DNA from 3 places in the Kitasatospora sp. NPDC004615 genome. Region 1 is predicted to be linked to each of the others. Evidence: riboswitches for the same ligand, from Rfam matches in the RefSeq annotation. Region 1 holds a riboswitch; each other region holds the start of a gene.
The links. Region 1 has a riboswitch for cobalamin ahead of cobN (cobaltochelatase subunit CobN). Riboswitches for the same ligand answer to the same signal wherever they lie in the genome.
Positions count from the first base shown of each region.

Region 2: another riboswitch for cobalamin. It lies ahead of ACFYS8_RS08160 (ribonucleoside-diphosphate reductase subunit alpha); the one in region 1 lies ahead of cobN (cobaltochelatase subunit CobN).
Region 3: another riboswitch for cobalamin. It lies ahead of metE (5-methyltetrahydropteroyltriglutamate--homocysteine S-methyltransferase); the one in region 1 lies ahead of cobN (cobaltochelatase subunit CobN).

Region 1 is NZ_JBIALQ010000001.1:366,131-373,204, reverse strand. Features, by position in the region: gene lnt (apolipoprotein N-acyltransferase) at 1-1,015, opposite strand, end outside; gene cobN (cobaltochelatase subunit CobN) at 1,139-4,747, opposite strand; cobalamin riboswitch at 5,022-5,160, opposite strand; gene ACFYS8_RS01705 (hypothetical protein) at 5,324-7,051, shown strand; gene ACFYS8_RS01700 (precorrin-8X methylmutase) at 7,048-7,074, shown strand, end outside.
Region 2 is NZ_JBIALQ010000002.1:276,138-283,211, forward strand. Features, by position in the region: gene ACFYS8_RS08135 (DUF3311 domain-containing protein) at 1-55, shown strand, start outside; gene mctP (monocarboxylate uptake permease MctP) at 76-1,671, shown strand; gene ACFYS8_RS08145 (histidine phosphatase family protein) at 1,838-2,584, shown strand; gene ACFYS8_RS08150 (helix-turn-helix domain-containing protein) at 2,592-3,575, opposite strand; gene ACFYS8_RS08155 (GNAT family N-acetyltransferase) at 3,845-4,339, shown strand; cobalamin riboswitch at 4,449-4,581, shown strand; gene ACFYS8_RS08160 (ribonucleoside-diphosphate reductase subunit alpha) at 4,754-7,074, shown strand, end outside.
Region 3 is NZ_JBIALQ010000004.1:22,281-29,354, forward strand. Features, by position in the region: gene ACFYS8_RS14980 (SMI1/KNR4 family protein) at 1-43, opposite strand, end outside; gene ACFYS8_RS14985 (CAP family protein) at 229-876, shown strand; gene metE (5-methyltetrahydropteroyltriglutamate--homocysteine S-methyltransferase) at 1,291-3,597, opposite strand; cobalamin riboswitch at 3,746-3,968, opposite strand; gene cobF (precorrin-6A synthase (deacetylating)) at 4,031-4,792, opposite strand; gene ACFYS8_RS15000 (hypothetical protein) at 5,074-6,282, shown strand; gene ACFYS8_RS15005 (MFS transporter) at 6,690-7,074, opposite strand, start outside.

The sequences.
Region 1 (7,074 bases):
TCACCCCCGCGATCCAACCCAGCAGCGGGCGCAGCGGAATGTACTCGCCGAACGGCACCAGCCGGATCTTCCGGTAGCGGGCCACGATGCCCGAAGGGTCGATCAGTACCGCGTCCTTGGAGATCCGGCCGTCCGCCTTCCGGGCGTCCTCGCCGACCATCAGCTGCGCGCCCGTCGAAGCGGACAGCGCCGTCAGCCGGTTCAGCGTCGCGCTGCCCCGGTCCAGGTCGGCGGTGGTCGAACTCTCGCCCCACACCACCAGGTCCACGGGCCGGCCCGCCAGCGACCGGGTGATCCGGATGTTCGCCTCCAACCGGGCCTGCTCGTCCGGAGTCTGGCCCGCCTGCACCAGCGCCACCGACGCCGAACCGCGCGAGGCCGGCGCGGCCTGCGCGGCGAACGCCAACGGACCCGCCAGCACCGACACCAGCGCCGTCGCGCCCGCCAGCAGCCGTGGCCACACGCTGCGGGCCAGCACCACAATCGTCAATGCGGTGTTGACGGTGACCAGCGCCCAGCTCACCAGCCACACCCCGCCGATCGAGGCCAGGCCGAGCACCGCCGGATGCTCCCACTGCGACGCGCCCAGCAACGCCCACGGCCCACCCAGCGCATGCCAGGACCGGGCGAACTCGGCACTCACCCACACCGCGGGGACCACCACCAGCGCCGCCGCCGACCGGCCCAGCGTCAACTCGCCGTGCAGCAACCACCACACGGCCAGACCCACCGGCGCCTGCAACACCCCGAACACCACCGCCAGCAGCGGCAGCGCCGGGCCGATCGACGGGATCAGCCAGTACATCGCCGTGAGGATGAACCCCGCGCCGAACCACCAGCCGCGCACCGCCGCCTCGCGCGCCCCGCCCGCCGCCCGCATCAGCAACAGCCCCGGCACCAGCGCCACCCAGGCCAGCACGGCCAGGCCGGCGCCCGGGAACGTCAGGACGGGCAGCGCGCCCGCGGCCAGCGCGCCGTAGCGCGCCGGGCGGGTGAGGGCGATTCGCAGGCTCATGTGGAAATTGTCCGCCCGGGCGGGGTGGAAGGCACCCCTATTCGATCACCGACATGTCGGTGTCGTCCGAGGTGCCGTCCGGCGTTCACCACGCGGGCCCGGTGTTCACTGCCCTGGCCCGGGTCATTCGCCTTCCAGGTCGCCCTCGGTCTCCAGGAAGACCTGCCGCAGCTCCGCCAGCAGCGCCTGGTCCGGCTCCGCCCACAGGCCGCGTTCGGCGGCCTCCAGCAGACGCTCCGAAATGCCGTGCAGGGCCCACGGGTTGGCCTCGGCGAAGAACTCGCGGTTGACCGGGTCGAGGACGTACTCCTCGGTGAGCTTCTCGTACATCCAGTCAGCGACCACGCCGGTGGTGGCGTCGTAGCCGAACAGGTAGTCCACCGTCGCGGCCATCTCGAACGCGCCCTTGTAGCCGTGCCGGCGCATCGCCTCCAGCCAGCGCGGGTTCACCACCCGCGCCCGGAACACCCGGGCCGCCTCCTCGGTGAGGGTGCGGGTGCGCACCGTCTCCGGGCGGGTCGAGTCGCCGATGTACGCCGCCGGGCTGCTGCCCGTCAGCGCGCGCACGGTGGCCACCATGCCGCCGTGGTACTGGAAGTAGTCGTCGGAGTCGGCGATGTCGTGCTCGCGGGTGTCGGTGTTCTTCGCCGCCACCGTGATCCGACGGTAAGCGCTTTCCATCTCCTCCCGGGCCGGGCGCCCGTCCAGCCCCCGCCCGTACGCGTAACCGCCCCACACCGTGTAGACCTCGGCCAGGTCAGCGTCCGTGCGCCAGTCCCGGCTGTCGATCAGCTGCAGCAGACCCGCGCCGTAGGTGCCCGGACGCGAGCCGAACACCCGGACGGTGGCCCGGCGTTCGTCACCGTGCTCGGCCAGGTCCGCCTGCACGTGCGCCCGGACGAAGTTCTGCTCGGCGGGCTCCTCCTGGCCGGCCGCCAGCCGCACCGCGTCGTCCAACAGCGCCACCACGTGCGGGAACGCGTCGCGGAAGAACCCCGAAATGCGCAGCGTCACATCGATCCGGGGACGGCCCAACTCGGCGAGCGGAATCGCCTCCAGACCCGTCACCCGGCGCGAGGCGTCGTCCCACACCGGGCGGACGCCGAGCAGCGCCAGTGCCTCGGCGATGTCGTCACCGGCCGTGCGCATCGCCGAGGTGCCCCACAGCGAAAGGCCCACCGACGGCGGGAACTGCCCGTCGTTGTCGGCCCGGTAGCGTTCGATCAGGGAGGCGGAAAGCGCTTGCCCGGTCTCCCAGGCGAGCCGGCTCGGCACCGCCTTCGGGTCCACCGAGTAGAAGTTCCGCCCCGTCGGCAGCACATTGACCAGCCCGCGCAACGGCGACCCCGACGGCCCCGCCGGAACGAACCCGCCCTGCAGCGCGTGCAGCACCGCGTCCAACTCGTCCGTGGTCGCGGCGAGTCGGGGCACCAGCTGCGCCGCCGCGAACGCCAGCACCTCGGAGACGGCCGGCGGCAGGCCTGCCGCGACCTTCGCGACCGCCGCCGGGTTCCAGTCCTCCGCCTCCATCGCCTCCACCAGCGCCCGCGCCTGCGCCTCGGCCGCGTCCGTCGCCCCCAGCGTCAGTGCTGCCTCGTCCAGACCGAGCGCCTCCCGCAGACCCGGCAGCGCACGCACGCCGCCCCAGATCTGCCGCGCCCGCAGGATCGCCAGCACGATGTTGACCCGGTCAGTACCGCGCGGAGCCTGGCCGAGCACGTGCAGACCGTCACGGATCTGCGCGTCCTTCACCTCGCACAGCCAACCGTCCACGTGCAGCAGGAAGTCGTCGAAGCCGTCGTCCTCCGGCCGCTCCGCCAACCCCAGGTCGTGGTCCAGCTTCGCGGCCTGGATCAACGTCCAGATCTGCGCCCGGATCGCCGGCAGCTTCGCCGGGTCCATCGCCGCGATGTTCGAATGCTCGTCCAGCAGTTGCTCAAGACGCGCGATGTCACCGTACGAATCGGCCCGCGCCATCGGCGGCACCAGGTGATCGACCAGCGTCGCGTGCGCCCGGCGCTTCGCCTGCGTACCCTCACCCGGATCGTTCACCAGGAACGGGTACACGAGCGGCAGATCGCCCAGGGCGGCGTCCGGACCGCACTCCGCCGACAGTGCCGCCGTCTTGCCCGGCAACCACTCCAGATTGCCGTGCTTGCCCAGGTGCACCACCGCGTGCGCACCGAACCCGCCGTCCTGCTGCGCCGCCGCGATCCAGCGGTACGCCGCCAAGTAGTGGTGGCTCGGCGGCAGATCCGGGTCGTGGTAGATCGCCACCGGGTTCTCGCCGAACCCGCGCGGCGGCTGGATCAGCACCAGCAGATTGCCCGACCGGAGACCCGCCAGCACGATGTCGCCGTCCGGGTTCTGCGACCGGTCGACATACAGCTCGCCCGGCGCCGGACCCCAGTGCTCCTTCACCTGCTCGCGCAGCGCCGCCGGGAGCGTGGCGTACCAACGCCGGTAGTCGGCGGCCGGGATGCGCACCGGGTTGCGGGACAGCTGGTCCTCCGTCAGCCACGCCTGGTCGTAGCCGCCCGCCTCGATCAGCGCGTGGATCAGCGCGTCGCCGTCGTGGCCGTGCCCGGTCCCGGTGTCCAGACCCGGCAGGCTGTCGCCCAGGTCCATGCCCTCCGCGCGCAGCCGCTCCAACAGCCGGATCGCCGAGGCCGGGGTGTCCAGGCCGACCGCGTTGCCGACCCGCGCATGCTTGGTCGGATAAGCGGACAGAACGAGGGCGAGGCGCCGCTCGGACGCCGGAGTGTGCCGCAGCCGCGCATGCCGCACCGCGATCCCGGCGACCCGCGACGCACGCTCCGGGTCCGCTGCGTACACCGTAAGCCCGTCCTCGTCGACCTCCTTGAACGAGAACGGAACAGTGATCAGCCGACCGTCGAACTCCGGCACCGCCACCTGCGTCGCCGTGTCCAACGGAGACAGCCCGTCGTCACTGCCCGCCCACTGCGCCCGCGACCAGGTCAGGCAAAGCGCCTGCAGGATCGGCCGGTCCAACGCCGCCAACTCCCCGGCGTCCCAAGCCTCTTCGTCCCCACCCGCCTGCGCGTCGGCCGGCCGGGTGCCGCCCGCCGCCAGCACCGTCGTCACGATCACGTCGGCCGCGCCCAGCTCCGCCAGCAGCTCCGGCTCCGCACCGCGCAGCGACGCGCAGAAGTACGCGCGGGCCTGCGCACCCTCGTCCTCGATCGCCCGGCAGAGCGTCTCCACGAACGCCGTGTTGCCGCTCATGTGGTGCGCCCGGTAGTACAGCACCGCGACGGAAGGGCCCTCCGAGGTGCGGGCGGTGCGCTCCAGCGGACCCCAGGACGGGGCCGAGGCCGGCGGCGCGAACCCGTGACCTGTCAGCAGCACCGTGTCCGACAGGAACGCACCCAGCTCCGCCAGGTTCTCCGGACCACCGTGCGCCAAGTACGCGTGCGCCTCCGCCGCGATGCCCGCCGGCACCGTCGACAACTCCATCAACTGCGCGTCCGGCGCCTGCTCACCCGTCAGCACCACCACCGGACGCGGCCCCGCGAGCAGCACGTCCAGCCCCTCCTGCCAGGCCCGACGCCCACCCAGCAGCCGCACCACCACCAGCTCCGCACCCTCCAGCAGGGCAGGCAGCTCGGCGGGATCCAGGCGTGCCGGATTGCCCCAACGGAACCGCACCGGCCCGCTCGACGCCCGGGCACTCAGCAGGTCCGTGTCCGACGTGGACAGCAACAGGATCATGCGAAAGCCCTCCCGGGCATCTCGAACAGCGCGGACAACCCGGTCAACCCGGTCAACCCGGTGGTGGGAGCACAGGTGCGATCGAGGACGCGGAACGGTCCGACGGGCGGCGCGATGGACAGCCCGGTGGACGTCGCAACGGACGGCCCGGGGGACGTCGCAACGGACGACGGCCCGGTGGATGCCCAGGTGGGGACAGAGCCCACAGGCACCCGCCGGGATGCGGGCATGCGGCAGCGCATGGCACGGACCTTCCTCGGGGTCCTCGCCCCGGGCAGTGGAGGACGGCCGGAGTTCCTGGCTCCCACGGCTCACTGAGCCGCGGTCACAGTGGCGGGACCGCACCGGATTCTCACCGGACTTCCTCCGCTGTGCCGTCGCTGGCAGCGGACACCCCGAGAGGTGCCCGCCCAGCATCGTACGGGTTGATGGCCCGTCGGCGGGAGTGTGACCTGCGACGCCCCACCGGTTCCGCCCCCGGGAACCCGTGCCGACCTGGGGATTTGACCCTGGCGCGGGACCTTCGGGCGAGCTCCGGGCGAGCTCCGGGCGACGGTTGGGGCTGCCACTCGGGTGGTGGCCGGGCTGGTGGCCGGGCTGCTGGTCGGGGCGGTGGTCGGGGTGGTGGTCGGGGCGGTGGCGCGAATCGCGGCCATGGGTATGCTCGCCGCCATGCCACCCACACCCGACGCCCTTGCGGCACCCTTCGTCGGGCCCGACCGAGGCCGCGCCGACGCCTGCCCCGGCGCGCTCCGCCTGCACCCCGCCGAGGACGGCCAACTCGCACGACTCCGCCTCCCCGGCGGGTACTTGACGTACCATCAGCTACTCGCCCTGGCCGACGCGGCCGACGCGCTGGGCGACGGCGAAGTCGAGATCACCTCCCGCGGCAACCTCCAGCTGCGCGGCCTGCGCGAACAGTGCGCCACCGACCTCGCCGAACGGCTCCGCTCCGTCGGCCTGTTGCCCTCCGACACCCACGAACGCGTCCGCAACATCGCCGCCTCCCCGCTCGCCGGCCTCGACGGCCGCGGCGCCCAGGGCGTCGATCTCCCGTACTGGGTGCGAGAGTTGGACGCCGCCCTGTGCGCCGCACCCTGGGCCGCCCGACTCTCCGGCAAGTTCCTGTTCGCCCTCGACGACGGCCGCGGCGACACCGCCGCCCTTGACGCCGATGTGACCTTGATCGCAATAGGCGACGGCCGCGCCCTGCTGCGCCTCGGCCGCGCCGACCACGCCTCCACCGTCGACCACCCCGTCCCCGCCGCCCTCGACGCCGCCCGCCACTTCCTCGACCTGGCCGCCGGCCGTGCCTGGCACCTGCGCGAAGTGCAGTCCGAACTGCCCGCCGGCGACGTGCCGCTGCCGCGATTCACGGGGGAGCGACCGGTGCTGGGTGCGATCCCCGGCGGTGGCGGTGGCGGTGGCGGTGGTGGCGGTGGTGGTGGCGGTGGCGGTGGCGGTGGCGGTGGTGGCGGTGGTGGTGGCGGTGGCGGGGTGTCGGTCGGGCTGCGGTTCGGCCGTGCGACCAGTGCGCAGTGGCGACTGCTGGCGGACGCGCTGGCGTCGGGAGGGGAGGGGTGCGGCGGCGACGCGAGCGGCGGCGGCGGCGCGAGCGTGCGGCTCACGCCGTGGCGGGGCGTCGTGGTGCCCGGAGCCGGTGCCGACTGGTTGCCACGCCTCGCCGACGCGGGCTTCCGGGTCGAGTCCGGCGGCCCCTGGGAGGGCGTCAGCGCCTGCACCGGTCTGCCCGGTTGCGGGAAAGCGCTTGCCGACGTTCGTGCGCAGGCCGTGCGCGCGATAGCCGCCGTTCCTGCTGTGGGGCTGCCCGTCCACTGGTCCGGGTGCGAACGGCGCTGCGGACACCCGGCCGGTCGCTGGGTCGACGTGCTGGCCACCGCGACCGGATACCGGGTCGCCGTGGACGGGCGGGCCCGCGAGGTCGGTCGGGGTGCGGGGGGTGGCGGCGCCGAGATTGTCCGTGCGGGTATCGGGTCCGGTGGGAGGGGGGTCGCGGGGGGTGGCGCCGAGGAGAACATCTATGCGGAGATAATCCGTGCAGGGATCAACTCGGCGGGCTGCAACACCGGCGACAAAAACAGAACCCAAAACGACAGAACCGGGCAGAACGGCACCGGGCAGAACGGCACCGGGCAGAACGGCACCGGGCAGAACGGCGCCGGGCGCAACAGCGCCGAGAACCACAGCGCCGAGAACGACAGCACCGAGCGCAACAGCGCCGAGAACGACATCGCCGAGGCAGTCGCCGAGGCGCGCAATGCCGAATGGCGGAGGACCGAATGATCGACTACGAGAAGGACGGCGCA
Region 2 (7,074 bases), on a different contig from region 1:
CTCGGCCGGGCCGCTCCCCGTGCCCGCCCAGCCGGACGGGGGTGAGCAGCTGTGAAGCACGTGGACTGGACCGCGATGACGGTCTTCCTGCTGTTCTTCGCCGCGGTCACCGTGATGGGCTTCCTGGCCGCGCGCTGGCGCCGGGCGGACAACGCGGAGCACCTGCACGAGTGGGGTCTGGGCGGCCGCAGTTTCGGCACCTGGATCACCTGGTTCCTGCTGGGCGGCGACCTGTACACCGCGTACACGTTCATCGCGGTGCCGGCCCTGGTCTACGGCGCGGGCGCGGCGGGCTTCTTCGCGGTGCCGTACACGATCATCGCGTACCCGCTGGTGTTCCTGATCCTGCCCCGGCTGTGGTCGGTGTCGCGGGTGCACGGCTATGTGACGCCGGCGGACTTCGTGCGCGGACGGTACGGGTCGCGCGGGCTGTCGGCGGCGGTGGCGCTGACCGGCATCCTGGCGACCATGCCGTACGTGGCGCTGCAGCTGGTGGGCATCCAGGCCGTACTGGACGTGCTGGGCGTGGGCGGCACCGGGAACTGGTTCCTGAAGGACCTGCCGCTGTTCCTGGCGTTCGGCGTGCTGGCGGCGTACACGTACTCGTCGGGCCTGCGGGCGCCGGCGCTGATCGCCTTCGTCAAGGACACCCTGGTGTACGTGGTGATCCTGGTCGCGGTGATCTACATTCCGATGCGGCTGGGCGGCTACGGGCACATCTTCGACGCGGCGGCGCACAAGTTCCAGCCCGATCCGGTGACCGGCAAGGCCCCGGGGTCGATGCTCGTCGGGCCGGCCGGGCAGTGGTCGTACGCGACGCTGGCGTTCGGGTCGGCGCTGGCGCTGTTCATGTACCCGCACTCGGTGACGGGCGTGCTGGCGGCGAAGTCCCGCAACACGGTGCGCCGCAACATGGCGATCCTGCCGACGTACTCGCTGATGCTGGGTCTGCTGGCGCTGCTGGGCTTCATGGCGATCGCCGCGGGGGTGAGCAAGGGCGACAAGCACTTCAACGCCCAGCTGGCCGTTCCGCAGCTGTTCGCGGACATGTTCCCGAGCTGGTTCACCGGGGTGGCGTTCGCGGCGATCGGGGTGGGCGCGCTGGTGCCCGCCGCGATCATGTCGATCGCGGCGGCGAACCTGTTCACCCGCAACGTCTACAAGGAGTTCCTGAAGCCGGACGCGACGCCGGCCGACGAGACCCGGGTGGCGAAGATCGCCTCGCTGCTGGTGAAGGTCGGCGCGCTGGCGTTCGTGCTGGTGATGGACAAGCAGGCGGCGATCAACATGCAACTGCTGGGCGGCGTGTGGATCCTGCAGACCGCGGTGGCGCTGGTGGCGGGCCTGTTCACCCGGTGGTTCCACCGCTGGGCGCTGCTGGCGGGCTGGGCGACCGGCATGATCTACGGCACCTGGCGGGCGTACGGGGTGTCCTCGCCGGCCACCAAGCACTTCGGCGGGTCGGCCGCGAAGATCCCGGTGATCGGCGAGATCGGCTACATCGGCCTGACCGGGTTCGTGCTGAACCTGCTCGTCGCGGTGGTGCTGACGCTGGTGCTGCGGGCCCTGAAGGCCCCGGAGGGCGTCGACGAGACCTCGAAGGCCGACTACTCCGCGGAGGCCGGTGACGAGGCTGTGGAGCGTGCCCCGCAGCCCACGCTGGCGCACTGACGCGTGCGGGGGCGCAACCCGCCCCCGTTTGCGCCCTTGGGTCGCGCCGTTGCCTCGATCGACACTGGGGTGACGGCGCGATCATCTGTTATGACCGCCCTTTTCGGGAGAGACACGGGAGAGACGAGCACCACCGAGGCAGCACCGACAACGGGGAGCCACCGCCATGACCGACCTCACCACGGTACGCAACGGGCACCGCACCCAGGCCGACGGCGGACGGCGGCTGCCGTCGGTCCTGATCGCCACCCGGCACGGCGAGTCCACCGCCAACGTGGAGTTCCGGCACGCGGACTCCACCGGTGCCCTGACCGTCCCGATCACCTGCCGCGACGCCGACATCCCGCTCTCCCTGCGCGGCCAGGCCCAGGCCCAGGACCTGGGCCGCTGGTGGGCCGCCCTGCCGCCCGCCGACCGGCCCCGCTCGGTGTGGTGCTCCCCGTACGTGCGCACCGCGGAGACCGCGAGAATCGCCCTCGCCCAGGCGTCCGGGCTGGGCGCCGTCCCGGTGGGCCTGCCGATCCGCTACGACGAGCGGCTGCGCGACCGCGAGCTGGGCGTGCTGGAGATGCTCACCAAGGCCGCCATCGAACGCGACCACCCCGCCGAGGCGGAGCGCCGACGGCGGATGGGCGAGCTGTACTACCGGCCGCCCGGCGGCGAGTCCTGGCTGGACGTGGCGCTGCGGGTGCGCGGCCTGCTGCGCGACCTGAACGAGGAGGAGGCCGGCCGGCCGGTGCTGCTGGTCGCCCACGACTGCACGGTGCTGATGCTGCGTCACGTGCTGGACCGGCTGGGCGAGGAGGAGCTGCTGGCGCTGCCGCCGGTGGGCAACTGCTCGACCAGCCTGTGGCGGGCCCGCGAGGGCCGGCTGCGGCCGTCCGGCTGGAACCAGACCTCGCACCTGTCCTGAGCGGCCGTCAGGCGGGCTGCCGCTCGGCAGCCCGCCCGAGGCCGCCGGGCCCGCCGAAGGCCCGCCGGTAGGCCTGCGGGGTGGTGCCGAGGCGGCGGCCGAAGTGGTGCCGCAGGGTGGCGGCGTTGCCGAAGCCGCAGCGGGCGGCGACCGCGTCCACGCTCTCGTCGGTGGACTCCAGCAGGCGCTGCGCGAACAGCACCCGCTGGCCGGTCAGCCAGCGGTGCGGGGTGGTGCCGGTCTCCTGCTGGAAGCGCCGGGCGAAGGTGCGCGGGGACATGTGGGCGTGCCGGGCGAGGTCGTCCACGCTGGTCTCCCGGTCGAGGCGGTGGCGCATCCACTCCAGCGTCCCGGCCAGTGACTCGCCGTCGCCCTCGGGCAGCGGGCGGGTGACGAACTGCGCCTGCCCGCCGTCGCGGTGCGGGGCGACCACCATCCGGCGGGCGATCTCCCGGGCCACCTCGGCGCCCTGCACCTTGCGCACCAGGTGCAGGCAGGCGTCGATGCCGGCGGCGGTGCCGGCCGAGGTGATCACCGGGTCGTCGTCCACGTACAGCACGTCGGGTTCGACGGTGGTCAGCGGGAAGCGCTCGGCCAGCACGTCGGCGTACCGCCAGTGGGTGGTGCTGCGGCGGCCGTCGAGCAGGCCGGCGGCGCCGAGCAGGAAGCTGCCGGAGCAGATCGACAGCGTATGGGCGCCGCGCGCGTGGGCGGCCCGCAGGGCCTCGCAGAGCGCCTCGGGGTAGTGGTCGCGGATGCCGGTGGCGGTGGCGATCACCAGGTCCGCCTCGGCGAGCCGCTCCGGGCCGTACGGCACGTGGACGTCGAAGCCGGCGTGCGTGCGCATCGGGCCGGGCCGGTCGCCGACCAGGCCGAACTCGTACACCGGCAGGCCGGTGTCGCTGCGGTCCAGGCCGAACACCTCGCAGGCCACGCCCAGTTCGAAGGGGTGGATCTCCTCCAGCACGATCACCGCGACGTTCCTCAGCATCCGTCCAGCATGGCAGTGGCAGGATTTCGTGGCAATGCTGCGTTCCTGCCACTCGTGACGGGGTGCGGCGGCGCGGAGAGTGGGGCCATGACCTCCGCGCTCGCCCTGCTGGGCCTCATCGGCAGCTTCGGACTCCTCGGCGTTCTGGTCGGCCGGGACCTGAACCGCAACGGCCGCCCGGGCCGGCCCGAACGGCACCGCCCGACCGGCTACCCCTTCGACCCGGACCTGGCCGACCCGCGCCGGACGCGGTCCGGCACACTGTCCGGATGCACTCCCCGATCGTCCGCCGCGCCCTCGACCACGACCTCGCCGGAGCCGGGGAGGTCAGCATCGAAGCCTTCGTCGGCGACGGCCACACCGACCCCGCGTCCGGCTACGTCGAACTGCTGAGGGACACCGCACGCCGCAACCGGGAGGCCGAGCTGCTGGTCGCCGTCGACGGCGACGGGACGGTCCTCGGCTGCGTGACGTTCGCCGCAGGCGGCACCCCCTGGGCGGACGTCGCGCTCCCAGACGAGGGCGAGATCCGGATGCTGGCGGTCGGCGCGGCCGCCCGCGGGCGCGGCGTCGGACGGGCGCTGGTCCGCGCGGCGATGGACCGCAGCCGGGAACTGGGACTGGCCGGGATGGCGTTCTCCACCCGGCCGGAGATGACCGCGGCGCACCGGATCTACGATGCTCTGGGCTTCCTCCGCACCCCCGGACGGGACTGGGAGGCGGCCCCGGGCGTGGACCTGATGGTCTACACGATGCGGTTCTGAGGCGGTTCTGCGGCCGTTCCGAGGCGGCTCCGGCGCGGTTTCCGTTGTCTACGCGCGGCACCTCCAACGCGACACGCGCTACTACATCTGGTGCCGCCAGCTCCAGCCGCCACAACATGTATGCTCGACCTCGCTGTCGAAGCAGGGGAACCCGGTGCGAATCCGGGACTGCCCCGCAACGGTGAGCGGGCTGTAGCAACGCCCGCGCAGTCCGAGGACCTGACCGACGGTGTGCGACACGGCATCCCCGCAGACGCCATGCAGCACTGTTTTGCCGTCCGGCCTCGCGGGCGGGCCGGGGGTGGGTCTTTCGCGCGCCGATCAAGCGTTTTCGGCGTGCCGTCCTCCCCTGCCGCACGCGCGCCACCGGACACCTTGAGCCACGTCCGCCGCCGCCACAGGAGAGAGTGCGCCTTGACCGTCGCCGCCTCAGTCACCCTGCCGTCCCAGGCTTCCGCCGACGCCTTCACCGACCCCGGTGCGGCACTGCTTCGGCTGCTCACCGACCGCAGCACCGACCTCCCCCAGGTGGACCCCGGCCACGTCGCCGCCGCCGCGCTGCGCGGCCGCCACGCCGGCTCGGACTTCGCCGAGCTGCGCGGGCTGGCCGTGGAGGCCGCCGCGTCGATGATCGCCGAGGACCCGCAGTACTCGAAGCTGGCCGCCCGCCTGCTGGCGATGGAGATCGCCGACGAGGCCGCCACCCAGGGCGTCACCTCGTTCTCCGCCTCGATCGCCGTCGGCCACGCCGAGGGCCTGATCGGCGACGCGACCGCCGAGTTCGTCGCCGCCCACACCGCGCTGTTCGACTCGCTGATCGACGCCGCCGGCGACGACCGCTTCGAGTACTTCGGCCTGCGCACCGTGCAGTCCCGCTACCTGCTGCGCCACCCGATCACCCGCAAGGTGGTCGAGACCCCGCAGCACTTCCTGCTGCGCGTGGCGGCGGGCCTGGCGGTCGGCAACTCCGAGCAGTCGGTGCTGGAGGTGGCCGAGCTCTACAAGCTGATGAGCCGCCTGGAGTACCTGACCAGCTCCCCGACGCTGTTCAACTCCGGCACCCGGCACCCGCAGATGTCCTCCTGCTACCTGCTGGACTCGCCGCTGGACAACCTGGACTCGATCTACAACCGCTACGCGCAGATCGCCCGGCTGTCCAAGCACGCCGGCGGCATCGGCCTGTCCTACTCCCGGATCCGCTCCCGCGGCTCGCTGATCCGCGGCACCAACGGCAAGTCGAACGGCATCGTCCCGTTCCTGCGCACCCTGGACTCCTCCGTGGCGGCGGTCAACCAGGGCGGACGGCGCAAGGGCGCGGCCTGCGTGTACCTGGAGACCTGGCACGCCGACATCGAGGAGTTCCTGGAGCTCCGCGACAACACCGGCGAAGAGGCCCGCCGCACCCACAACCTGAACCTGGCGCACTGGATCCCGGACGAGTTCATGCGCCGCGTGAACGCCAACGAGGACTGGTCGCTGTTCTCCCCGGCGGACGTCCCCGAGCTGGTCGACCTGTGGGGCGCCGACTTCGACGAGGCCTACCGCAAGGCCGAACTGGCCGGCAAGGCCGTCCGCACCATCCCGGCGCAGACGCTGTACGCCCGGATGATGCGCACCCTGGCGCAGACCGGCAACGGCTGGATGACCTTCAAGGACGCCTCCAACCGCGCCGCCAACCAGACCGCGCTGCCGGGCCGCACGGTGCACTCCTCGAACCTGTGCACCGAGATCCTGGAGGTCACCGACGACTCCGAGACCGCGGTCTGCAACCTGGGCTCGGTCAACCTGGGCGCGCACGTCGCCCCGGGCGCCTCGGCGGACGACCTGATCAACGCGATGGACTGGGACCGCCTGGACGCCACCGTGCGCACCGCGGTCACCTTCCTCGACCGCGTGATCGACATCAACTTCTACCCGACCACCGAGGCCGGGACGTCCAACTCCCGCTGGCGCCCGGTCGGCCTGGGCGTGATGGGCCTGCAGGACGTCTTCTTCAAGCTCCGGCTGGACTTCGACTCCGCCGAGGCGAAGGCGCTCTCCACGCTGATCTCCGAGCGCATCATGCTCACCGCGTACGAGCGCTCCGCGGACCTGGCCGAGCAGTTCGGCCGCCATGAGGCGTACGGCGAGACCCGCGCGGCCCGCGGCCAGCTGCACATCGACCATTTCTTTAAAGACCAGCACAGCGGTGGTGCCACCCCGCAGTGGACCGAGCGCTGGGACGCGCTGCGCGCCCGGATCGCCGAGACCGGTCTGCGCAACTCGCTGCTGCTGGCGATCGCCCCGACCGCGACCATCGCGTCCATCGCCGGCGTCTACGAGTGCATCGAGCCGCAGGTGTCCAACCTGTTCAAGCGCGAGACGCTGTCCGGCGAGTTCCTCCAGGTCAACCCGTACCTGGTGCGCGAGCTGAAGGAACTCGGCGTCTGGGACCAGCAGACCCGGGACGAGCTGCGCGAGGCCAACGGCTCCGTGCAGGACTTCAAGTGGCTGCCGGAGAACGTCCGTTCGCTGTACCGCACCGCGTGGGAGCTGCCGCAGCGCGCGCTGATCGACCTGGCCGCCGCCCGGCAGCCGTACATCGACCAGAGCCAGTCGCTGAACCTGTTCATGGCGGCGCCGACCATCGGCAAGCTGTCCTCGATGTACGCGTACGCCTGGAAGGTCGGTCTGAAGACCACCTACTACCTGCGCTCCCGCCCCGCGACCCGGATCGCCCAGGCCGCGTCGGGCAC
Region 3 (7,074 bases), on a different contig from region 1:
TGACCCGCTCCCGGACTGACGACCAGTCGATCTGGCTGTTCATGGCACTCCTACTCGACGACGGGCGGACTGTAGCGCCCGCCACCGACACACTGGGCGGACGTACCGAGGCTGTAACAACGATTGCGCAGGTCCGCGTGCGCGCCGCACCGTCGGCCGGGTGTCGTGCCCTGGGGGAGGTGAGGGCGTTAAGCAGGGCAGTTGGCTCAGCGTGAGTAGGAGGACTCCTTGATTGCACCTCAGGTCCGCAGGGTTGCCCTGGCGGCGGCTGCGGCGGCCGTGGCGATGATGACGGTGATGCAGCCCGCGACGGCTGCCGGTCCGGTGCGGCGTGCGTTCGCGGACCGGACGGACAACGGGTTCCAGAGCGACTGCCTCACGGCCATCAACGCGTACCGGGCCAAGCACCAGGCACCTCCGCTCGCAATCGATCCGGAGATCGTGGAGTACGCCAAGTCCCGCGCACAGAAGATCTCCGAGCCGGGCGGCTTCCAGCACGACGGTCTGGCCCGTGCGTACGGCGAGACCCTCAGCTGGAGCTCGTTCGCCGGCGACAACCCCGAAGGCGGCTACACGCCGGACGGTTGCAAGGACGCGGTGGACTCCTGGTACGCGGGGGCCGCGTCCTACGACTACAGCAAGCCCGGTTTCTCCCGCGAGACCGGCAACTTCACCCAGCTGGTGTGGAAGTCCACCACGAAGATCGGCTGCGCCCGGGTGGGCGGCCGGCGCGACGGCGGCCCCGACAAGGACGGTTACTTCTGGTTCGACACGTACATCGCGTGCGACTTCGCACCGCGCGGGAACTCCGCGGCGGATCCGAAGGACCCGGGCAAGTCGTACCGGGAGAACGTCCTGCCGGTGGTGAGGTCGTAGGGCCGTCGTCAGAGCTGAATTCCGGCCGAGAACCAGGGCGGTGTTCAGCCGTCCCGCAGGATGCGGTGGGCGATCGGCGGGTGCACGCGCAGCAGCGCCGGCAGGGCGCGGGAGGCGCCACCGCGACGACGGGGCGGCCACGTTCGATGCCCCGGACGATCGTGGCGGCGGCCTCGGCGGCCGACAGCTTGCGGACCGCGCCCTCCCGGTCCGCCGTCATCGCCGTGTCGACCAGGGCAACACCACCTCCTGCACCCGCACGGACGGCGTGTCGGCCTGCACCTGGTAGCGCAGCGACTGCACCAGCGTGTGCACGGCGGCTGTGGGAGCTGTGGGAGCTGTCGGAGCGGCTGACCGGCGTCCGGTTCGACGTCTGAACCACCAGGGCCGTCAGCGCGTCAGTCCGACAGGCCGTCAGCCTGACAGCTCCGCGCGGAGGGTGTGGGCGGCGGCGACCAGGCTGTGGAGCGCGGCGCGGGTCTCGGGCCAACCGCGGGTCTTCAGGCCGCAGTCGGGGTTGACCCACAGGCGCTCGGCGGGGACGGCGGTGAGCGCCAGGCGCAGCAGCAGGACGGTCTCGGCGGGGAACGGAACGCGCGGCGAGTGGATGTCCCACACGCCCGGGCCGACCTCGGCCGACCAGTCGGCGGCGGCCAGCTCGTGGGCGACCTGCATGTGCGAGCGGGCCGCCTCCAGGGAGATCACGTCCGCGTCCAACTCGCCGATGGCGCCCAGGATTTCGCCGAACTCGGCGTAGCACATGTGGGTGTGGATCTGGGTGTCGGAGCGCACCGGCGAGGTGGCCAGCCGGAACGCCCCGGTCGCCCAGTCCAGGTACCCGGGCCACCCGGCCCGGCGCAGTGGCAGCGTCTCGCGCAGCGCCGGCTCGTCCACCTGGATCACCGCCGCGCCCGCCGCCTCCAGGTCGGCGACCTCGTCGCGCAGCGCCAGCGCGACCTGCCGGGCGGTGTCGGCGAGCGGCTGGTCGTCGCGGACGAACGACCAGGCCAGCATGGTGACCGGTCCGGTCAGCATGCCCTTGACCGGGCGGTCCGTCAGGTTCTGTGCGAACGCGTACCAGTCGACGGTCATCGGGGACGGGCGGGAGATGTCACCGGCCAGCACCGGCGGCCGCACGTACCGGGTGCCGTAGGACTGCACCCAGCCGTGCCGGGTGGTCAGGTAGCCGGTGAGCTGCTCGGCGAAGTACTGCACCATGTCGCTGCGTTCGGGTTCGCCGTGCACGAGCACGTCCAGGCCGGCCTGTTCCTGGCAGGCGATCACCTCGCGGATCTCGTCGGCCATCCGCGCGTGGTAGTCCGCCTCCTCCAGCAGTCCGGCGTTCAACTCGGCGCGGGCGGTGCGCAGTTCGTCGGTCTGCGGGAACGAGCCGATGGTGGTGGTGGGCAGCGGCGGCAACTGGAGCCGGGCCCGCTGGGCGGCGGCGCGGACGGGGTACGGGTCGGCGCGGCGGGTGTCGGCGTCGGTGACGGCGGCGGCGCGGGCCCGGACGGCCGGGTCGCGGGTGATCGGGGATGCCGCGCGGGACGCCAAGTCGGCCCGGTTGGCGGCGAGTTGGGAGACAATGGCGGAGGTCCCCTCGCGCAGGGCGCGGGCCAGCAGGGCCGTCTCGGCGGCCTTCTGCCGGGCGAACGCCAGCCAGCGGCCGATCTGCTGGTCCAGGTCGCGCTCGGCGACCACGTCCAGTGGGACGTGCAGCAGCGAGCAGGACGGGGCGACGTCCACCCGGTCGGCGAGGCCGAGCAGGGTGGCGAGGGTGGCCAGCGATTTCTCCAGGTCGTTGATCCACACGTTGCGGCCGTCCACCACGCCCGCGACCAGCCGCTTGCCAGGCAGGCCGCCGACCGCGGCGAGATCGGCGAGGTTGCCGGCGGCCGGTCCGGTGAAGTCCAGCGCCAGACCCTCGACCGGGGATTCGGCAAGTACCGGCAGGGCCTCGCCGAGGCGGTCGAAGTACGAGGCGACCAGCAGTTTCGGACGGTCCGTCAGCGTGCCGAGGTCGCGGAACGCGCGGGCGGCGGCGTCCAGTTCGGCCGGGGTGCGGTCCTGGACGAGCGCCGGTTCGTCCAGTTGGGCCCATCCGGCGCCGGCGGCCCGCAGGTCGGCCAGCAGTTCGGCGTATACCGGCAGCAGCCGGTCCAGCAGGGTGAGCGGCTCGAAACCGTTCGGGGTTCCGGGCGCGGCCTTGGCGAGCAGCAGGTAGCTGACCGGGCCGAGCAGCACCGGGCGGGCCCGGTAGCCCTGGCCGAGTGCCTCGCGGAGCTCGCCGACCTGCTTGGCGGAGTTCGCGACGAACACCGTGTCCGGCCCCAACTCCGGTACCAGATAGTGGTAGTTGGTGTCGAACCACTTGGTCATTTCGAGCGGCGCGAGTTCCTGGGTGCCGCGCGCCATGGCGAAGTAGCCGGCGAGCGGGTCGGCGTCCACCGCGGCCCGGTGCCGGGGCGGGATCGCACCGACGGCGACGGTGGTGTCCAGCACGTGGTCGTACAGCGAGAAGTCGCCGGTGGGGACTTCGGTGATGCCGGCGCCGGCCAGTTGACGCCAGTTGGCACAGCGCAGTTCGGCGGCGGCGGCGAGCAGCGCGTCAGCGGTGACGTTGCCCTTCCAGTAGCCCTCGACGGCCTTCTTCAGTTCCCGGTCGGCGCCCTGACGGGGGTAGCCGTGGACAGTTGCCGCGGCTGTGGACCTCGTGGTCAAGGGGACTCTCCTTCGCGAGCCTCGAACCTGGGTCCGACGACACCGCGGAAAGCGAAGGCCCGCGAGTCGTGCTGCGCTGTCAACTGCGCCTGCCCGAGCGATGGTTGGCCGACCCGCCCACGAGGTCACCGGAGGGCCGGGAGCGAGCGGTCGCACCCGGGCAACGGGCAGGTCTTCGGACTCGTGGGCCCCGCCCGGGCCGACGCCCGGACACCTACTGGCCGTCGCTTCCCGGGCCCGTCCGGACCCAGTGCGTATGACGGCGGTCGTTCCCACTCACCGCTGCGGGGCAGTCCCGGATTCCCACCGGGTTCCCTCTTACGACGCGCCTGCCCAGAGGCAGTGCGCGAACCAGTTGCGCGATCAGTCTAGAACGAGGCGGACGGGTGGGGGAGTTGGGCTCCGCACCCGTCCGCTCGATGGGTGTGCGGGGTCAGTCCTCGGTGCGGCGCAGCAGGTAGCTGTCCATGATCCAGCCCTTGCGTTCGCGCGCCTGCTCGCGCAACTCCGCGATCCGGTCCGCCTGTTCGGCGAGCGGACCGGAGGCCAGGATCTCGTCCTCGGTGCCCAGGTAGGCGCCGTAGTGGATGTGCACACCCGCCGGGTCGATCTTGGTGAACGCGGCCTGCCCGTCCAGCATCACCACCGCGTCCTCCGAGCCCGGCCCGAAGCCCTCGGCGGCGAGGCGGCGCCCCGTGGTGATCCGCGCCGGCCGCGCGGTGCGGGTCAGGGTGGTGCGGTGGCGGGCGGCCAGGACCGAGATGCTGCTGATGCCGGGGATGACGGTGTACTCGAACTCGGTGCGGCCGCGCGCCAGGATCCGGTCCAGCACGGCGGTCACGCTGTCGTACAGCGCCGGGTCGCCCCAGACCAGCAGGGCACCGGTCTCGCCGTCCGCCAGCTCCTCCATCACCGCCTGCTCGACCAGATCGGCCCGCCGCTCCCGCCACTCCTCGACGGCCTCCCGGTACGCGGCCGTGCTCCGATCGCGCGCGGGGTCGATCAACTCGACCACCCGGTGCCCGGGCCGCCCGTGCTCGGCGATCATCTGTCGCCGCAACCGGATCAGGTCCTGGCGCTCCTCGGGCTTGTCCAGGAGCAGGAACGCATCCGTGCGGCCGATCGCCTTGACCGCCTCCAGAGTGAGGTGGTCGGGATCGCCCGCGCCGATGCCGATGACGAGAAGGGTACGCATGACGCCGATTCTGCCTGGTCCCTCCCGCGCAGCCGCAGGTGGGAGGCACGTTGGGGAACGGATGCTCCGTCAACCAGCTGCCGCCTTCGAACCCGGCCGGGTGTCGTCCTTCCGCGGGGGCCGATCCCCAGGGGCGCGGTGGACCAGGGCGGTGCAGGGGTGGGCGAACGGTTTTCGGCCCCGATCCGGCGGTAACGCCGCAGGTGGGACGCGGTCTGTTCACGGACCCGGCGGCCTGCCAGGCTCACCGCGCCGGACACCGACCAGGAGGGGCAACGGAGATGACAGGACTTCGGCAGACACTGACCAGATGGATCGCGGTGATGGCCGTCCTGCTGGGCGCCGTCACGCTTGTGAGCGCGCCGACGGCGCAGGCCGCTCCGGCAGTGGCGCAGGGAGCGACGACCACCATCTGCGGGTACACCCCCGTCCCCGCAGGCTGGGTGATCACCAGCGAGAACTGGGCCGGGTGCAGCGGCTACGGGCTGTTCACCATCACGGAGTTGGGCGACGCCACCACCATCCAGGCCTGCTCCAACTCGCCCGTCCCCGACCACTGGGTGATCACGGCGATGCAGACCGGCCCGACCTGCGGCAGCAGTTACCCGCTGTACTCGCTGCTGAAGGTCACCACCCAGACCACGCTCCAGGACTGCGCCCAGTCCGCGATCCTCCCCGGCTGGGTGATCACCGCGGTCCAGACCGTCTCGCCCGCCTGCGGCACCTACGGGACGTACACCGTGACGCTGATCCCGCCCACGGCGACCTCGTACCAGGCCTGCGCGATGTCGCCGATCCAGGACGGCTGGGTGATCACCTCCTCGCAGAACGGCGCCGGCTGCGGCAACTACCCGCAGTACTCCCTGCTGAAGGTCACCACCCAGACCACGCTCCAGGACTGCGGCCAGTCCGCGATCCTCCCCGGCTGGGTGATCACCGCGATCCAGCCCAACTCGCCCGCCTGCGGCACCTACGGGACGTACACGGTGACGCTGGTGACCACCCAGACCTCGCTCCAGGTGTGCTCCAACTCCCGCATCCCCGACGGCTGGGTGATCACCACGATGCAGAGCGGCGCCGGCTGCGGCAGCTACCCCGGGTACTCGCTGGTCAAGGTCGCCGACCAGACGACGCTCCAGGTCTGCGGCCAGTCCGCGATCCCGTCCGGGTATGTCATCACCCAGGTGCAGAGCAACAATTCGGCCTGCGGCACCTACAACGTCAACACCCTGACGAAGGTCACCACCCAGACCAGCCTGACCGTCTGCGGACAGTCGCCGATCCCCGCCGGCTGGGTGATCACCCAGGCGTTCGGCAACTCCGGACTGTGCGGGGTCTACACCGTGTACACGCTGACGAAGGTCACCACCCAGACCAGCATGGTGGTCTGCGGCCCGTCCCCGATCCCGGCCGGCTGGGTGGTCAGCAACCAGGTCAACGGCTCCCAGTGCGGGACGTACACCGTGCTGCTCATCACCAAGACCTCCTGACCCTCCGCCCCGCGCGCCGGGCTCTCACCTGCGGGGCCGGCGCGCGGGCTCCAGGGTTCCCACAAGTGGGCATGAGTGGAACGGCTCCGGCTCGCCGGAGTGAACGGGACGGGCGGGCCCGGGTCCTGGCACGCGGCCGGCGGACGGCTGGTGCTGACGTCCGCGCATGTGGTCGTCGACCGTGTGGAGCCACTGTTCGCCTGCGCCGAGGGGTTGGTGGTGCGGCGGGGGCTGTGCCGGCGCGGGTGGTGACGGTGGTCAGTGGCAGGTCGGAGCCTGCTGGTGGTTGTCCGGCGGGGCCGCTGCCGCGGAAGCGGGTCGGCGAGCGTCTTGAGGGTTTCCCGGAGGCGGTTCACTGACGGGGCGTCGGGCGGGTAGCGCCGCCGCCACCGCCCGTCCCCGACCGCTCATCGTCTGGCGTCCTCGTCGCGGTGATTCCGTAGTACCGCGGGCGGGCGGACGTCGCGGCGCAGCAGGTAGATGCCGGAGGCCGCTGCCAGGGCGGCCATGCAGGCGGCGAAGACCAGGCCGGCGTGGGTGAGGCCGAGCGGGCCGCTGAGCAGGCCGATGCCGATCACCGGTACCGAGATGCCGAAGTACGCCACCACGAACAGCGCCGACAGCACCCCGCCGCGCTCCTCGGCGGGGGCCGCGTCCGCCACTTCGCCGACGGCTCCGCGCAGCCCCATGCCCTGGCCGGTGCCGCCCACCAGCGCGGCCAGGACGAGTGGCGTCAGGGTGTCGGTGGCGAGGGACAGGGCGAGCAGGCCGAGTCCGGCGATCAGCACCAGG